Linked DNA regions of Microterricola viridarii. The main gene of each other region encodes a partner of the protein of the gene in region 2 in a complex. Links are inferred from orthologs where the notes say so. Each region holds a gene or a part of one and is shown on either strand. Other genes may lie near its edges.

Region 1 (8,309 bases), 900 kb from region 2 along the record:
CTCGCCTTCACCGCCGACGGAATCGACCACGACGCGCGCTGGGCCTTCGAGCCGAAGAAGCTCACCCTCTCCCCCTTGAACTCCGAGGCCGTGACGCTCTCGCAGCAGGGCGAGATCAGCGGCTCACTGATCCCCCGGCTGCGCGCCGTCGGCCACGACACCACGATCGACGAGTCGCGCTTCGACAGCGGCGCGTTCTCGTTCCGCGACCCGCTGATCGGCGACGATCCCGGCGACGTCGTCTCCCAGCTGGAGCCCATGGCGTACGGCCGGGCCGCCTCCTCCAGCCCCGCCGCGAGCAAGGCCGCCATCAAACGCGCCGACGAGCCGGCCACCTCGCTCAGCGAGACCGCCGACCTGCTCGAGGCGCTGCGCCGTCGGCGCGGGGAACGCGAGGCCGCCTCCTCGACCGTGGCCGAGCCACGCCAGACCCTGACCGGGCCGACCGCCGTTCCGGCCGCGCCCCGGATCGAGGTGCCGGCCGTCTCGACCGAGGCGTCGCAGACGCCCGCCCCCGGCGACAGCTCCGACGAGGCCCCGTCCAACCCGACGCTGCGGCTCTGGGGAGCCGTCAGCAAGCCGGTGGGCGTCCCGTCGCCGGCCGCGCCCACCGGCCCCGTGCCGACCGCGGTGCCGACCGCCGCCGAGCCCGCAGCGGCCCCCGCGGTGGTCTCTGCCGTGCCCCCGGCCGCACCCGCGGCCCGCGCCAAGAAGGGCCGGGCGTCGATGCCGAGCTGGGACGAGATCGTCTTCGGCGCGCGCACCGACGACGACCTGGCCTAGGGCCGCAGCGCCGGCTCGCGCTGCGCCTGCGGCGTGCGCACCGCTGGCACCAGCCAGAGCAGGAACACGCCGCCGACCAGGAGGCCCCAGAAGGCCGATCCGATGCCGGCGATCGCGACGCCGGATGCCGTCACCAGGAACGTCGCGATCGCGCTGATGCGCTGCTCGGCGACCTCGAGCGCGTTCGACACGGCGGTCACGAGCGCGCCGAGCAGGGCCAATCCAGCCACGGCGATGATGATCACCGGCGGTGCAGCCGCCACCAGGGCCGCCGCCACGCCCGCCCCGACGCCGAGGGCCAGGTAGACGAAGCCGGAGCTGACGGTGGCCACCCAGCGCCTCGAGCGCTCCGGGTGCGCCTCCGGGCTGGCCATCAACGCCGCGGTGATCGCGGCCAGGTTGATCACGTGCCCGCCGAAGAGCGCCGCCCCGGCCGAGGCGAGGCCCGTGCTGAGCAGCGCCGTGCGCGGCGCGACGGTGTATCCGAAGGTCGAGAGCACGGCGAAGCCCGGCACGTTCTGGCCCGCCATCGTGACGATGAAGAGCGGGATGCCGAGGCTCACGATGACGGCGGGCTCGAAGACGGGGGCGACGAACTCCAGCCGGGGAAGTGCGGACTGCCCGCTGAGGGCGGCAGGCCCCGCGATCGCGGCGATGCCGACCGCAGCCACCAGCATGGCGGCCGGCACGGCCCAGCGGGGCGCGAGCCGGCTGAGCAGCAGCCAGACGAGGATCATCGGCACGGCGACGAGCGGCTGCTCGATGGCGGCGGTGACCGGCGCGATGCAGATCGGGAACAGGATGCCGGCGAGCATCGCTCCCGCGAGGGACTTCGGGATGCGGGTGATCAGCCGGCCGAGCAGCGGCCAGAGCCCGCACAGCACGATGAGCGCCGCGCAGACGAGGAACGCGCCCACTGCTGCGGCGAAGTTCTGCGTCGTCGCGCCCGCCGCCAGCAGCAGCGCGGCGCCCGGCGTCGACCAGGCGAAGGAGACGGGGACCTTCAGCAGCCACGGGAGCAGGACGCAGATGACGCCCACCGCCAGGCAGAGGGCGAACAGGCCGGATGCGGCCTGTTCGTCGCTGGCCCCGACGGCGACGAGCCCGGCGATGACCAGGGCGAAGGAACTGGCGAATCCGGTGATCGCGGCGACGATGCCGGCGAAGATGGGTTGCAGGATGCCCGTGCCCTTCGTCAGTGAAGCGTTGGCTCTGAAGCGGTCGGGCTAGGCCGACTTCTCCTGGCGGCGCACCTTGTGCGGGACGATCGTGGGTGCGGCGTTCTCGAGCACGGCGGCCCGGGTGACAACCACTCGCGCCACCTCCTCGCTGGAGGGCACCTCGAACATGATCGGCCCGAGCACCTCCTCCATGATGGCGCGGAGCCCTCTGGCGCCGGTCTGCCGGAGCACCGCGAGGTCCGCGATGGCCTCCAGCGCCGACTCCTCGAACTCGAGCTCGACGCCGTCGTACTCGAACATGCGCTGGTACTGGCGCACGAGGGCGTTCTTCGGCTTGGTGAGGATCTCCATGAGCGCCGCCTGGTCGAGCTGGCTGACGGTGGTGACGACGGGGAGCCTGCCGATGAACTCGGGGATGAGCCCGAACTTCTGCAGGTCCTCCGGCAGCACCTCGCTGAACAGGTTGACGTCGTCGCCCTTGGAGTGCAGCGGGGCGCCGAAGCCGATGCCCTTCTTGCCCGCCCGGGAGGAGATGATCTCCTCCAGGCCGGCGAAGGCGCCCGCCACGATGAACAGCACGTTCGTGGTGTCGATCTGGATGAACTCCTGGTGCGGGTGCTTGCGCCCGCCCTGCGGCGGCACCGAGGCGACCGTGCCCTCGAGGATCTTCAGCAGCGCCTGCTGCACGCCCTCGCCGGAGACGTCGCGTGTGATCGACGGATTCTCTGCCTTGCGGGCGATCTTGTCGACCTCGTCGATGTAGATGATGCCGGTCTCTGCCCGCTTGACGTCGTAGTCGGCGGCCTGGATCAGCTTGAGCAGGATGTTCTCGACGTCCTCGCCGACGTAGCCGGCCTCGGTCAGCGCGGTGGCATCCGCGACCGCGAACGGCACGTTGAGGCGCTTGGCGAGGGTCTGCGCGAGGTAGGTCTTGCCGCAGCCGGTCGGGCCGATCAGCAGGATGTTGGACTTGGCGATCTCGATGTCGTCCTTGACGTCGGCCGGCCCGATGGCGCTGCGCGCGCGCACGCGCTTGTAGTGGTTGTAGACGGCGACGGCCAGGGCGCGCTTGGCGGGCTCCTGCCCGATCACGTACTCCTCGAGGAAGCCGAAGATCTCCTTCGGCTTGGGCAGCTCGAAGTCGCCGGTGGCCTCCTCGCCGGATTCGGCGAGGCGCTCCTCGATGATCTCGTTGCAGAGCTCGACGCACTCGTCGCAGATGTAGACGCCGGGCCCAGCGATGAGCTGCTGGACCTGCTTCTGGCTCTTCCCACAGAAGGAGCATTTGAGCAGATCGGCGCTTTCACCTATGCGTGCCATCCGTCCGCCTCCTCAGCGACTTGAATTCGTGTCTTGCCACTCGTGTCTCGAAACGAGTGTTCCAGAACGTGTTCCGAGCCTATCCTGTGATGCCGACATCGCGGCGAGCGACGCCCGCAGTTTCTCGGACCGGTTGCCCGAAATTGAGCGTCCGTCGCCTTTCAATCGGCGAAGAGGTGGCGCAGGTAGCGATCCGGCGAGTCCAGGAACGTGCGCCAGTGCCCGACGAGCTGCAGCCCCTCCCAGTTCGCCTCGCGGATGCCCCAGTCTCCCAGTTCCAGGATGCGCGCCCCGGGCAGCGCGGCGAGCACCGGCGAGTGCGTCGCGCAGATCACCTGGCTGCCGCGCTCGACCATGTCGCGCAGCCCCACCATCCAGTTGAGGGTGGACGCGAAGGACAGCGCGGCCTCCGGCTCGTCCAGGCAGGCCAGCCCGGTGACGTAGCGGGGGTGGTTCAGCTTGTTGTCGAGCAGGTCGTTGAACGACTCGCCGTGACTGAGCGAGTGCAGGTGCCGATCGGGGCTGCCGTCCAGCGACTCCAGATAGCTGTAGTAGCCGTGCATGGTCTCTGCGCGGAGGAAGAACCCGCCGCGCGGCGCGCCGGGCCCGCGCTCGATCTGCAGCCAGTCGGCCAGCGGGGACTCCGTGGGGCGCGTCGTGTGCGATCCGTTGCTGCTGCCGCCCTCCGGCGGCAGGCCGGCGGCCATGGCGATGCCCTCCAGCAGCGTGGACTTGCCGCTGCCGTTCTCGCCGACGAGGAAGGTGACGCCTGGGCCGAAGTCGAGCCCGTCGCGGAGCACCGCGGCGATCGCCGGGATGCTCGCCGGCCACTCGCCGCCATCGGTCTCGGCATCCGCCACCGCAGCGTCCCGCAGCGCAGAAACGCGACGGATGGGCCGGCGGTCGTGCAGCCAGTCCCCCGTCGCGTTCATGCAGTGCGCCGAGCTGTGCGGGGTCTACTTGGTGAGGGCCGCGAGGCTCTTGCGCGAGGTGAGCACCTGGTCGATCAGGCCGTACTCGAGTGCCTCGTCGGCGCTCAGGATCTTGTCGCGGTCGATGTCCTTGTTCACCTGGGCGGCGTCGCGGTTGGAGTGCTTGGCCAGCGTCTCCTCGAGCCAGGTGCGCATGCGCAGGATCTCCTTGGCCTGGATCTCGATGTCGGACGCCTGGCCGCGGCCGGCCTCGCCGACGGCGGGCTGGTGGATCAGGATGCGCGCGTTCGGCAGTGCCAGACGCTTGCCGGGGGCTCCGGCGGCGGTCAGCACGGCGGCGGCGGAGGCCGCCTGGCCGAGGACGATGGTCTGCACCTGCGGGCGGATGTACTGCATCGTGTCGTAGATGGCCGTCATTGCGGTGAAGGAGCCACCGGGCGAGTTGATGTACATCTGGATGTCGCGGTCGGGGTCCATGCTCTCGAGCACGAGCAGCTGGGCCATCACGTCGTCGGCGGAGGCGTCATCCACCTGCACGCCGAGGAAGATGATGCGGTCCTCGAACAGCTTGGCGTAGGGGTCCTGGCGCTTGTAGCCGTAGGCCGTGCGCTCCTCGAACGTGGGCAGGATGTAGCGGGAGCCGGGTGCCTGCATGCTGGAGAATGCGGTGCCACCGAAGCTGGGGGTCGTCATAGTCGTCTCTTCGTTTCTGCTCGAATTGTCGATGCTCGGGGGCCTATTTGGTTTCGGTTTCGGTTCCGCCGCCGCCGGTGACATCCAGGGCGGACTCGCGGATGTGGTCGACGAAGCCGTACTCGAGGGCCTGCTCGGCGTCGAACCAACGGTCGCGGTCGCCGTCGGCGTTGATCTGCTCGACGGACTTGCCGGTCTGCGCAGCGGTGATCTCGGCGAGGCGGCGCTTCATGTCGTTGATGAGCTGTGCCTGCGTCTGGATGTCGCTGGAGGTGCCGCCGAAGCCACCGTGCGGCTGGTGCAGCAGCACCCGGGCGTTCGGGGTGATGTAGCGCTTGCCCTTGGTGCCGGCGGTGAGCAGCAGCTGCCCCATGGACGCCGCCATGCCGATGCCGACGGTGACGATGTCGTTCGGCACGAACTGCATGGTGTCGTAGATGGCCATGCCGGCCGTGATCGAGCCACCGGGCGAGTTGATGTAGAGGTAGATGTCGCGCTTGGAGTCTTCGGCGGCCAGCAGCAAGAGCTTGGCGGCGATCTCGTTGGCGTTGTCGTCGCGCACCTCGGAACCGAGCCAGATGATGCGGTCCTTCAGCAGTCGATCAAAAACGCTGGTGGCTACCAGAGGTTCAGCCATGTTGTCGCTCCGTTTCAGTTAACGCGGTATGACGAATCTATCGGAGCGACGGCCCGGGAACGGCGGTGTTCGCCGTGGGCAGATCGCGAGTCCCCCGCGCGCCCGAACGGGGCGGCCCGTCAGGGCGCGGTCAGGGCCCTGGCGTAGGCCGCCACGCTGCGCTGGTAGCGGGGCAGGTGCGGCACCAGGGCGAGCACGGCCAGCTGCGTCGCCTCCTGCGCGTTCCCGGTGTCGGCCAGCGCCAGTGCGAGGAACGCGGTCGCGGCGCCGGCATACTCGCCGGCCGGCCGCTCGGCCAGTTCGGCGCGGAGCAGCGCGATGGCCTCGTCGGCCCGGCCGAGGTTGCGCAGCGTGCTGGCCAGCTGGATGGTGGCCTGGGCGCGCTCCGACTCGGGCAGGCCGAGGGCCAGGGCCTTCTCGTAGCGCGGCGCCGCCTGCGCCTCGAGGCCGGCGGAGTCGCGGGCGCCCGCGGTCTGGAACAGGGACAGCGCGTCGTCCTCCGGCCAGTCGGCGGCCAGCTCGTCGATGCGGTCGATGACCTCGGCGTTGTTCAGCGCGGCGTCGGCCCACACGGCGTCGACGCGCGCCTGCCACTCGGTACGGCGGTCCATGCGATCTCCTGGGTGCTCGGGGTGGAACAAGGGGCGGAACAGAACGAGGGCCGGATGCCAGCGGCATCCGACCCTCGTTCAGGACAAGCGTGTGACTACTTGGCAGCCTCGGCGTCGTCGGCCTTGGCGGCCTTCTTCGCGGCGGGCTTCTTCGCGGCCGGCTTCTTCGCGGCCGGCTCCTCGTCGGAAGCCTTCTCCTCGTCGGAAGCCTTCTTCTCGGCAGCCTTCTTGGCCGGAGCCTTCTTGGCCGGAGCCTTCTTGGCGGGCTTCTCGGCCTCGGCCTCTGCCTCGTCCTCACCGTTGTCGACGGCGGTGAACTCGGCGAGGTCAACGGTCTTGCCGTTGGCGTCGGTGACGACAGCCTTGCCGAGGACGATCGCGAGGGCCTTGTTGCGGGCAACCTCGCCGACCATGGCCTGGATCTGGCCGTTCTCGCTCAGGATCTGAACGAACTCGGCCGGGTTCATGCCGTACTGGGCTGCACCCTGGACGAGGTACTGCGAGAGCTCGTCCTGGCTGACCTTGACCTCTTCGGCCTCGGCGATCGCGTCGAGGAGGATCTGGGTGCGGAAGGTCTTCTCGCTGGACTCGGTGACCTCTGCGCGGTGCTCGTCGTCCTGGAGGCGGCCTTCACCCTCGAGGTGACGGTTCACCTCGTCCTCGACGAGGGAGACGGGAACGGGAACCTCGACGAGCTCGTGCAGCTTGTCGATGAGGAGGTCGCGTGCCTGGCCGCCCTGAGCGAAGGTCTTGTTGCCCTCGACCTGCTTGACGAGGCTCTCGCGCAGCTCGGCGATGGTGTCGAACTCGCTGGCGATCTGAGCGAAGTCGTCGTCTGCAGCGGGGAGCTCGCGCTCCTTGACCGCGGTGACGGTGACGGTGATGAGAGCGGTCTCGCCCTCACGGTCGCCGCCGAGCAGCTTGGACTCGAAGGTGGTGGTCTCGTCGGCGGAGAGCGCGTCGAGGGCCTCGTCGATGCCCTCGATGAGCTCGCCGGAGCCGACCTCGTAGGAGATGCCGCTGGCGTTGTCGACCTCGTCGTCGCCGATCTTGGCGGTGAGGTCGATGGTGACGAAGTCACCGGTCTTGGCGGGGCGGTCGACCGTGATGAGCGTGCCGAAGCGGCTGCGCAGCTTCTCCAGCTCGGCGTCGACGTCCTCGTCGGAGATCTCGGCGGCGTCCACCGTGATGGCGATGCCGGCGAGCTCGGGCAGCGTGAGCTCGGGGCGCACGTCGACCTCGATCGAGAGGAGCAGGTCGCCCGAGAAGTCCTTGTCGGAGGGCCACTCGACGATGTCGGCGTTGGGGCGGCCCAGCGGGCGCAGGTCGTGCTCGGCGACGGCGAGACGGTAGAAACCGTCGAGGCCCTCGTTGACGGCGTGCTCGATGACGGCACCCTTGCCAACGCGCTGGTCGAGGATCGCGGGCGGAACCTTGCCCTTGCGGAAGCCGGGAACGCTGACCTGCTCGGCGATGTGGCCGTAAGCGTGGGTGATGCTGGGCTTCAGCTCTTCGGGCGAAACCGAGATGGTCAGCTTGGCGCGCGTCGGGCTGAGCATTTCAACCGAAGTGTTTGGCATTGTGGCAATTCTCCTAGACGTCAAAAGTTCTGCTGGGATGTCTCACGACGTGGTCGGGGCGACAGGATTCGAACCTGCGACCTCTCGGTCCCAAACCGAGCGCTCTACCAAGCTGAGCTACGCCCCGAGTCAGTGCCGCAACCCGTAATGTCTTCCCGGCCACAACATGCAAGTTTGCACCCGAGTGGAAAGACCTCCGCAAGTCTACTGCACCGATTCAACCAGCTTTGCCCAGGCGTGCGTACAAAGCACCCCAAAACCTGTACTAACATTGTCCAAGTGCCTGCAGCTGTAGGTCACGGGGATGTAGCTCAATGGTAGAGCCTCAGTCTTCCAAACTGATCACGCGGGTTCGATTCCCGTCATCCCCTCTCTGATTAGCGCTACGGCATCCGTGGTTGCAACATCCAAAGCCGGAAGGCCCAGCGCCGCCGCGTTCGATTTCCTCGCAAGCCGTCTGGCGGCGACGCACCCCCGCGCTATCCTGTCAACTCCAATTTGGCGACCGGGCCTCAGTGCCGCACACAAATGCGAATTCAACCCAACCTTGCGTTGGCTAGACGCTCGAGTAC
Region 2 (8,321 bases):
CTGGCGTGCGGCAGCGAGCTGCGCGACAACGACCTGGTGGATGAGCGGAACGTTCGTCGGAACGTCAAAGAGCTCGGCGGGCAGCTCGATGGAGCCGGCCTTCTTGCCCTTCACGTCGACGACGTCGATGGTGTTGGTAGCGGTAGCCATCTGGTTACGCCCCCTTCACTGCGTTGCGAACGAAAACGAGACGGCCGCGAGCACCGGGAACGGCGCCCTTGACCAGCAGGAGGCCCTTCTCGGCGTCAACCGAGTGCACCTTGAGGTTGAGCACGGTGACGCGCTCTCCACCCATGCGACCGGCCATGCGCATGCCCTTGAAGACACGGCTCGGGGTCGAGGAAGCACCGATGGAACCGGGCTTGCGGTGGTTGCGGTGTGCACCGTGCGAAGCGGAAACACCCTTGAAGTTGTGACGCTTCATGACACCGGCGAAACCCTTGCCCTTCGAGGTGCCCATGACGTCGACCAGCTGGCCGGCCTCGAAGGTTCCCTCGACGGTGAGCTCCTGGCCAGCGCTGTAGTCAGCGGCATCCGCGGTGCGAACCTCGGTGACGTGACGGCGAGGCGTGACGCCAGCCTTCTCGAAGTGACCAGCGGCAGGCTTGTTCACCTTGCGCGGGTCGATCTGGCCGGACGCGATCTGGACGGCGAGGTAGCCGTCGGTCTCGACGTTGCGAACCTGGGTGACCACGTTCGGGGCGATTTCAATGACGGTAACGGGAACAAGCTTGTTGTTCTCGTCCCAGACCTGGGTCATGCCGAGCTTCGTGCCGAGCAGTCCCTTGGAGGTCTTCGTATCTGCGTAAGACATCCCGGCCCCCTTAGAGCTTGATCTCGATGTTGACGTCTGCCGGCAGGTCGAGACGCATAAGCGAGTCGACGGCCTTGGGCGTCGGGTCGATGATGTCGATCAGACGCTTGTGGGTGCGCATTTCAAAGTGCTCCCGGCTGTCCTTGTACTTGTGAGGTGAACGGATGACGCACACCACGTTCTTCTCGGTCGGAAGCGGTACCGGGCCAACAACGGTGGCACCAGCACGGGTGACCGTGTCAACGATCTTGCGAGCGGAGGTATCGATTACCTCGTGGTCGTAAGACTTAAGTCGAATGCGGATCTTCTGTCCCGCCATGTCTGACTCTCTCTCTGTCAAGGCGTCTTACATCCGGTTGGCTGCATTGGACGCCGTCGTAGTACTTCGTAAGTCGCACCACTATTTATCTGTCAATCGGGCGGCTCTGGGCCGAGGCCCGCACCACCCTCATCACCCCACTGTTCTGGCCGAGGCCGTCACGGCGCAGAGCGAAGCTCTGGGCATGGCTGTGATGAAGTTTGTTCTGCTCCCCGCGGCCTAGCTCGATCGGTTCTCACAGCGGAGAACCGGGGCGAAACTATGCACTACCTGGCAGTGATCCCGTCGCTGTGCGCAGCACGAACGACGGAAATGTTGAACTGGACAAGTTTGCCACAAATCAGGGGCAAGTGCAACCCGGGCGTGTCGCGCTCGGCGGGCGCGACTCCCCCGTCATTCCGGGGCAGTCGCCGTGCTCGGATCAGGCGGATGCAGCGAGTTCACGGGTTCGCGCCCGGTGCAGCAGCAGCACGCAGGCGAGCATGACAAGGCCGGCCACAAGCAGCGGGATTGCCCCGTGCCCGGTGAAGCGGAGCAGCAGTGCGCCGATCGCGCCGCCAGCGCCCATCGCGACGACGGCGAAGACGCGCCGCGGCCATTTCTCGCCCGGCCCGCCGGAGAGCCGGCTGTCGATCGCGAGGTTGGCCAGGGTGCTGGTGACGACGATCGTGCTCACGTCGCTGATGCCCGTCGAGCGCACGCTCGCCGCCTGTGCGCCCATGACGAGCGCGAGCACCGCGGTGACCCCGAGCATCGCGCCCTCGTCCAGGGCGCCGACGAGGAGCCAGAACACGGCCAGGGCGACGGTGAACGCGGCCCCGCCGACCAAGACGACGAGGTTGGCGGTCGGCAGCCGGCTGGCGTGCCTTCTGCCCCTCAGCACGCGTGCGGCCACGAGCGCGCCCAGCAGGAAGCCGGCCAGCGCGAGCGTGTTGTTCAGCAGCGGGATGCCGCCCTCCCCCGCCAGGGCGAAGCCGATGAACAGCACGTTGCCGGTCATGTTGCCGGTGAAGACCCTGTCCAGCGCGAGGTAGCTGACCGCGTCGACGACGCCGGTGGCGAGCGTGAGCAGGAGCAGCGCGGGCAGGTAGAAGCGATCGGCCTGCTTCTTGTCGAATGGGGCGCGCGTGGCATCCGTCATGGTGACCTCCGCAGACGACTTTAGCGAAGCCCGCGCTGCGGCCCCGCCGCGGCGGGCGTGCACAGCAAAGCGGGGCCGAGCTTGCGCTCGGCCCCGCCCAGGATTTGTGGGATTGCTCCCGGGAAGCCTCTACTCGTTGCCGACGGCTCCGTCGGCCGCGTTGCGCGCGGTGTCGACGTGGTCGGCGAACTTGTCGCCGCTGACCTTGTTGGCGAGGCCGGCCGCCCCGTCGAGGAGCTTGTCGCTGATGCCTTCAGCCTGCTCGCTCTTCAGGAAATCCTTGGCCTGGTTGGTCAGATCTTCGATACCCATACTCGCCCCTTTCGTCGCGGCACGCGTGCCAAGCGGCGCGCATACCTCCATTCTTGTTCCGCTCCCTGAATATGTACAGGGGACCGCTGCCGCACAATGGGGCATGAGCGAATTCTCGGAACCACCCACTGCCGCACCACCTGCCGCCCCCTCTGCCCGGAGCGGGCCGGCCAGCGTGAGCGCCACCCGCACGGGCACGCGGCGATACCTCGGTCGCAACGCACGCGGCAGCGAGGTCTTGATCGGGCCCGTCGACGCGCCCGGCCATTTCACCCCTGGCGAGCTGCTCAAGCTGGCGCTGGCCGGCTGCGCGGGGATGAGCTCGGATCGGGCGACGGCCCGCCGGCTCGGCGACGACTTCGCCTCCACCGTCTGGGCGCACGGCGACTCGGACCCGGCCGAGGAGCGCTACTTCGCGATCGAGGAGGAGATGCTGCTCGAGCTGGGCGGGCTGAGCGATGCCGAGAAGCAGAAGCTGCTGGCGATCATCGGCCGCTCGATCGCGGCCAGCTGCACCGTGGCGCGCAGCGTCGGCGACAGCATCGAACTGAGCACGACCGTGAACGGCGAACCGCTGCACTGACGGCAGCGCTCGACGGCGTTAAAAGACTGATGGGGCCGAGCCCGAAGGCTCGACCCCATCAGGGATCAACCAGTAGAAACTACTTGAGGACCTTGGTCACCGTGCCGGCGCCAACGGTGCGGCCACCCTCACGGATGGCGAAGCCGAGGCCGTCTTCCATGGCGATGGGCTGGATCAGCTCAACGGTCATGTCGGTGGTGTCGCCGGGCATGACCATCTCGGTGCCCTCGGGCAGCGTGATGACGCCGGTGACGTCCGTGGTACGGAAGTAGAACTGCGGACGGTAGTTCGCGTAGAACGGGTTGTGACGGCCACCCTCATCCTTGGACAGGATGTAGGCGGTGCCCTCGAAGTTGGTGTGAGGCGTCACGGAACCGGGCTGAACGACAACCTGGCCACGCTCGACGTCTTCACGCTTCGTGCCGCGGAGCAGCAGACCACAGTTCTCGCCGGCCCAGGCCTCGTCGAGCTGCTTGTGGAACATCTCGATACCCGTGACCGTGGTCTTCTGCGTCGGGCGGATGCCGACGATCTCGACCTCGGAGTTGATCTTCAGGGTTCCACGCTCGGCGCGGCCGGTGACGACCGTTCCACGACCGGTGATGGTGAAGACGTCCTCGACGGGCATGAGGAACGGCTTGTCACGGTCACGGACGGGGTCCGGGATGTGCTCGTCAGCAGCGGTCATGAGGTCCAGGACAGCCTGGGTCCACTTCTCGTCGCCCTCGAGAGCCTTCAGGCCGGAGACGCGGACCACGGGGGCCTCGTCGCCGTCGAAGCCCTGGCTGGAGAGGAGCTCGCGAACCTCGAGCTCAACGAGCTCAAGGATCTCTTCGTCGTCAACCATGTCGGACTTGTTCAGCGCGACCATCAGGTACGGCACGCCGACCTGCTTGGCGAGCAGAACGTGCTCACGGGTCTGAGCCATCGGGCCGTCAGTAGCGGCAACCACGAGGATTGCGCCGTCCATCTGAGCAGCACCGGTGATCATGTTCTTGATGTAGTCAGCGTGACCCGGGGCGTCGACGTGCGCGTAGTGGCGCTTCGGGGTCTCGTACTCAACGTGCGAGATGTTGATCGTGATACCACGCTGGCGCTCCTCGGGAGCGGAGTCGATGGTAGCGAAGTCGCGCTGCACGTTGGTGGCGGACGGGAACTTGTCTGCCAGGACCTTCGAGATCGCTGCAGTCAGCGTGGTCTTACCGTGGTCAACGTGACCGATCGTTCCGATGTTTACGTGCGGCTTGGTCCGCTCGAACTTGGCCTTGGCCACTGTGGGTCCTCCTCAGGACTCGAGTAGAAGCCCCGGTCGCTGGATTGCGACCGGTTCTCTACGGTGATTGTTTGTTATGTTACGCGAACCGGATGGCTCGCACTAACAGGGGCTATTCGCCCTTGTTCTTTGCCACGATCTCGTCGGCGACAGCCTTGGGAACCTCGGCGTAGCTTTCGAAGGTCATCGAGTACACGGCGCGACCAGAGGTCTTCGACCGCAGGTCACCGATGTAACCGAACATTTCCGAGAGCGGAACATTGGCGCGAATAACCTTCACACCGCTTGCGTCCTCCATGGACTGGATCTGACCGCGACGCGAGTTCAGGTCGCCGATGACATCACCCATGTATTCCTCAGGGGTGCGGACCTCGACGGCCATGAGCGGCTCGAGCAGAACCGGGTTTGCCTTCCGAGCGGCTTCCTTGAAGCCCATCGAGCCGGCAATCTTGAACGCCATCTCCGAAGAGTCGACGTCGTGGGCAGCGCCGTCAAGCAGGATTGCCTTGACGCCGACCAACGGGTACCCAGCGAGGATGCCGTACTGCATGGCATCCCGGAAGCCCGCGTCCACCGAGGGGATGTACTCGCGAGGGATACGGCCACCGGTGACCTTGTTGTCGAACTCGTAGATCTTGTCGGAGGTGACCTCCATCGGCTCGAGGCCGAACTGGATCTTAGCGAACTGACCCGAACCACCGGTCTGCTTCTTGTGGGTGTAGTCGTGCTTCTCGACGGCCTTCTTGATGGTCTCGCGGTACGCCACCTGCGGCTTACCAACGTTGGCCTCAACGTTGAACTCGCGCTTCATGCGGTCAACGAGGATGTCGAGGTGGAGCTCGCCCATGCCCTTGATGACCGTCTGACCGGTCTCAGCGTTCTGCTCGGTGCGGAACGTCGGGTCTTCTTCGGCGAGCTTCTGGATCGCGGTGCCGAGCTTCTCCTGGTCAGCCTTGGTCTTGGGCTCGATAGCAACCTCAATGACGGGCTCGGGGAAGGTCATCGACTCGAGAACAACCTGGTTGTCCGGGTCACACAGGGTGTCACCGGTGGTGGTGTCCTTGAGGCCGATGACGGCGTAGATGTTTCCAGCGGTGACGGAGTCAACAGGGTTTTCCTTGTTGGCGTGCATCTGGAAGATCTTGCCGATGCGCTCCTTCTTGCCCTTGGTCGAGTTGATGACCTGGGCACCGCTGTCGAGGCGGCCGGAGTACACGCGGATGTAGGTGAGGCGACCGAAGAACGGGTGCACAGCAACCTTGAACGCGAGAGCAGCGAACGGCTCGGTGGCGTCGGCGTGACGGAGGACGACCTTCTCCTCGTCGCGGGCGTCGTGGGCCTCGATGGCCGGGACGTCGAGCGGCGACGGGAGGTAGTCGATGACGGCGTCGAGCATCGGCTGAACGCCGCGGTTCTTGAAGGCAGAGCCACAGAGAACCGGGTAGATCTCGCTGTTGACCGTGAGCTTGCGGATCGCGCCCTTGATCTCGGCGACGGTGAGCTCTTCGCCACCGAAGTACTTCTCCATCAGAGCGTCGTCGGTCTCGGCGACAACCTCGAGCAGCGCGGTGCGGTACTCGGCGGCCTTCTCGACGAGGTCGGCGGGGATCTCCTCGATGGCGTACTTGGCGCCCATCTGGACGTCACCCTTTGCGTCGCCGCGCCAGGTGAGTGCACGCATCTCGACGAGGTCGACAACGCCCTCGAAGCCGGACTCTTCACCGATCGGCAGCTGGAGAACCAGCGGACGAGCGCCGAGACGGCTGACGATGGTGCTGACGGTGTAGTAGAAGTCTGCGCCCAGCTTGTCCATCTTGTTGACGAAGCAGATGCGGGGGACGACGTACTTGTCGGCCTGACGCCACACGGTCTCGGACTGGGGCTCGACGCCCTCCTTGCCGTCGAACACAGCAACGGCGCCGTCGAGGACGCGGAGCGAACGCTCTACCTCAACGGTGAAGTCAACGTGGCCGGGGGTGTCAATGATGTTGACCTGGTTCTTGTTCCAGAAGCAGGTGACCGCAGCGGAAGTAATCGTGATGCCACGTTCCTTCTCCTGCTCCATCCAGTCGGTCGTCGCGCCACCATCGTGGGTCTCGCCGATCTTGTGGTTGACGCCCGTGTAGAACAGGATGCGCTCGGTCGTGGTGGTCTTACCGGCATCAATGTGAGCCATGATGCCGATGTTGCGGACCTTACTCAGGTCGGTGAGCACATCTTGTGCCACGGGATTCCTCCGAAAGTTTGTTGGTTGATGGGGTCGAACGAGGCTCTCGGATGCCGCGGGCGTGAGCCCGCGGCATCCGAAAGGCACTTGCTACCAGCGGTAGTGTGCGAAGGCCTTGTTCGACTCGGCCATCTTGTGCGTGTCTTCACGACGCTTGACAGCGGCGCCGAGGCCGTTGCTCGCATCGAGAATCTCGTTGGTGAGGCGCTCGGTCATGGTCTTCTCGCGACGAGCCTTGGCGTAGCTGGTGAGCCAGCGGAGAGCCAGGGTGTTGGCGCGGTGAGGCTTGACCTCGACCGGGACCTGGTAGGTGGAGCCACCGACGCGACGCGACCGGACCTCGAGGGTCGGGCGAACGTTGTCGAGTGCCTTCTTGAGCGTGACAACGGCGTCCTGGCCGTTCTTCGCTGCAACGCCTTCGAGTGCGTCGTAAACGATGCGCTCAGCGAGGCCCTTCTTGCCATCAAGAAGGATCTTGTTGACGAGCTGGCTGACGATCGGGGCGCCGTATACCGGGTCGGCTACGACGGGGCGCTTGGGTGCTGGTCCTTTACGAGGCATTACTTCTTGTCCATCTTCGCTCCGTAGCGGCTGCGAGCCTGCTTACGATTCTTAACTGCCTGAGTGTCGAGCGCGCCGCGAACAATCTTGTAGCGCACACCGGGGAGGTCCTTCACACGACCACCGCGAACGAGCACCATCGAGTGCTCCTGGAGGTTGTGGCCCTCACCGGGGATGTAGGCGGTGACCTCGGTGCCGTTGGAGAGCTTGACACGGGCAACCTTGCGAAGGGCCGAGTTCGGCTTCTTCGGGGTGGTGGTGTAGACGCGGGTGCAAACACCACGCTGCTGGGGGTTGGCCTTCAGGGCGGGGGCCTTGGTCTTGGTGACCTTCGGCGTGCGTCCCTTGCGGACCAACTGCTGAATCGTTGGCACTACTGAGCTCCTTATTTGTGCTGCACGGTGACAGCCTGGTGATTAGCATTCGAACGGATGCCCCTGACTTGCGCCTGAGAGTTTCGTTCGAGTTCATCTGGACCCACCGGCAGCGCTGAGTAGCTCTGCTTTTGGATGGTGGATATGCCGTGGGGGTAACCCGAATCAGGGTTCCCATGTGTGTGCATCAGACGCGAGGGCCGTGCCTTTCGGGCACAATCCGCGCGCACGACGATACGCACACCCACGAAATATTACCTTTGTGTGTCGCTGCGGTCAAACCAGCGGGGCTGTGCAATGACTGGCAATCAGGGGGTCTGGGGCCGCCGCTGGGGCCGGGGCGAGCACGGCCCCCGATTCTCGGAATAACACGCCGCCCGCGCGAGTCACGAGGACTCGTCGATGACAGTGCCCATCAGCTCTCCGACGAACTCGCTGATGCTGGCCGCCGGGATCTCGCAGCCAAGTCGCGAGCCCGGGTTCACGATGATCCCGAGTCCTTCTGGCAGGCGCGTGAGCACGGTCATGCCGAGCACGGGAGCCGCGGCCGGGTGAGCCTCACGGAAGGGCAGCGCCCTCTCCTCGTGGGTGAACAGGGCGAGCAGCGTCTTCGTGCCGTCCTCCAGCAGGAAGGGTGCGGCGGGGAGGGCGCCCGCTGACGGCGCGGTGGTGCCCAGGAGGATGATCTCGCTGGCGCTGAGCGTCCACAGCAGGGTC

What was found.
Region 1: the proteins of rpsG (region 2) and tig are in contact, whole or in part, in a crystal structure (PDB 3GTY), measured with the Thermotoga maritima proteins. The link is inferred for Microterricola viridarii from one-to-one orthologs. Residues at the interface, in WP_004081843.1 of Thermotoga maritima: Lys34, Lys52, Lys55, Glu59, Arg62, Gln63, Glu66, Asn67, Lys69, Val71, Arg95, Ala109, Lys110, Lys111, Gly112, Arg113, Pro114, Glu117, Glu121, Ile124, Ala125, Tyr127, Asn128, Asn129, Thr130, Gly131, Lys135, Asp139, Arg142, Met143; in WP_004081061.1 of Thermotoga maritima: Glu122, Val124, Val129, Leu130, Tyr133, Glu188, Gly259, Ile262, Tyr263, Glu266, Ser270, Glu273, Gln274, Glu277, Arg308, Gln311, Ile312, Ser315, Tyr316, Glu325, Arg329, Arg336, Leu363, Phe366, Trp367, Arg373, Leu377, Arg381, Leu384, Glu387.

Annotation. Positions count from the first base shown.
Region 1 is NZ_LT629742.1:1,971,458-1,979,766, reverse strand. Bases 5,496-8,309 are described here. They hold tig (trigger factor), read right to left. Parts: upstream 7,738-8,309; coding sequence 6,253-7,737; downstream 5,496-6,252. Other genes in these bases: BLT62_RS08970 (tetratricopeptide repeat protein), read right to left, coding at 5,666-6,157; BLT62_RS08975 (ATP-dependent Clp protease proteolytic subunit), read right to left, coding at 5,496-5,546. Outside these bases: septation protein SepH, read left to right, coding at 1-783; BLT62_RS08995 (benzoate/H(+) symporter BenE family transporter), read right to left, coding at 780-1,895; BLT62_RS18415 (hypothetical protein), read left to right, coding at 1,813-2,013; ATP-dependent Clp protease ATP-binding subunit ClpX, read right to left, coding at 2,010-3,284; BLT62_RS08985 (AAA family ATPase), read right to left, coding at 3,446-4,216; BLT62_RS08980 (ATP-dependent Clp protease proteolytic subunit), read right to left, coding at 4,241-4,909; more of BLT62_RS08975, read right to left, coding at 4,953-5,495. UniProt on the Bacillus subtilis protein: Involved in protein export. Acts as a chaperone by maintaining the newly synthesized protein in an open conformation. Functions as a peptidyl-prolyl cis-trans isomerase.
Region 2 is NZ_LT629742.1:1,066,510-1,074,830, reverse strand. What follows is about bases 5,496-8,321. They hold rpsG (30S ribosomal protein S7), read right to left. Parts: upstream 7,231-8,321; coding sequence 6,760-7,230; downstream 5,496-6,759. Other genes in these bases: BLT62_RS04810 (SseB family protein), read right to left, coding at 7,991-8,321; rpsL (30S ribosomal protein S12), read right to left, coding at 7,230-7,604; fusA (elongation factor G), read right to left, coding at 5,496-6,669. Outside these bases: rplD (50S ribosomal protein L4), read right to left, coding at 1-150; rplC (50S ribosomal protein L3), read right to left, coding at 155-814; rpsJ (30S ribosomal protein S10), read right to left, coding at 825-1,133; BLT62_RS04845 (YoaK family protein), read right to left, coding at 1,555-2,274; BLT62_RS04840 (antitoxin), read right to left, coding at 2,404-2,586; BLT62_RS04835 (OsmC family protein), read left to right, coding at 2,690-3,169; tuf (elongation factor Tu), read right to left, coding at 3,249-4,442; more of fusA, read right to left, coding at 4,555-5,495.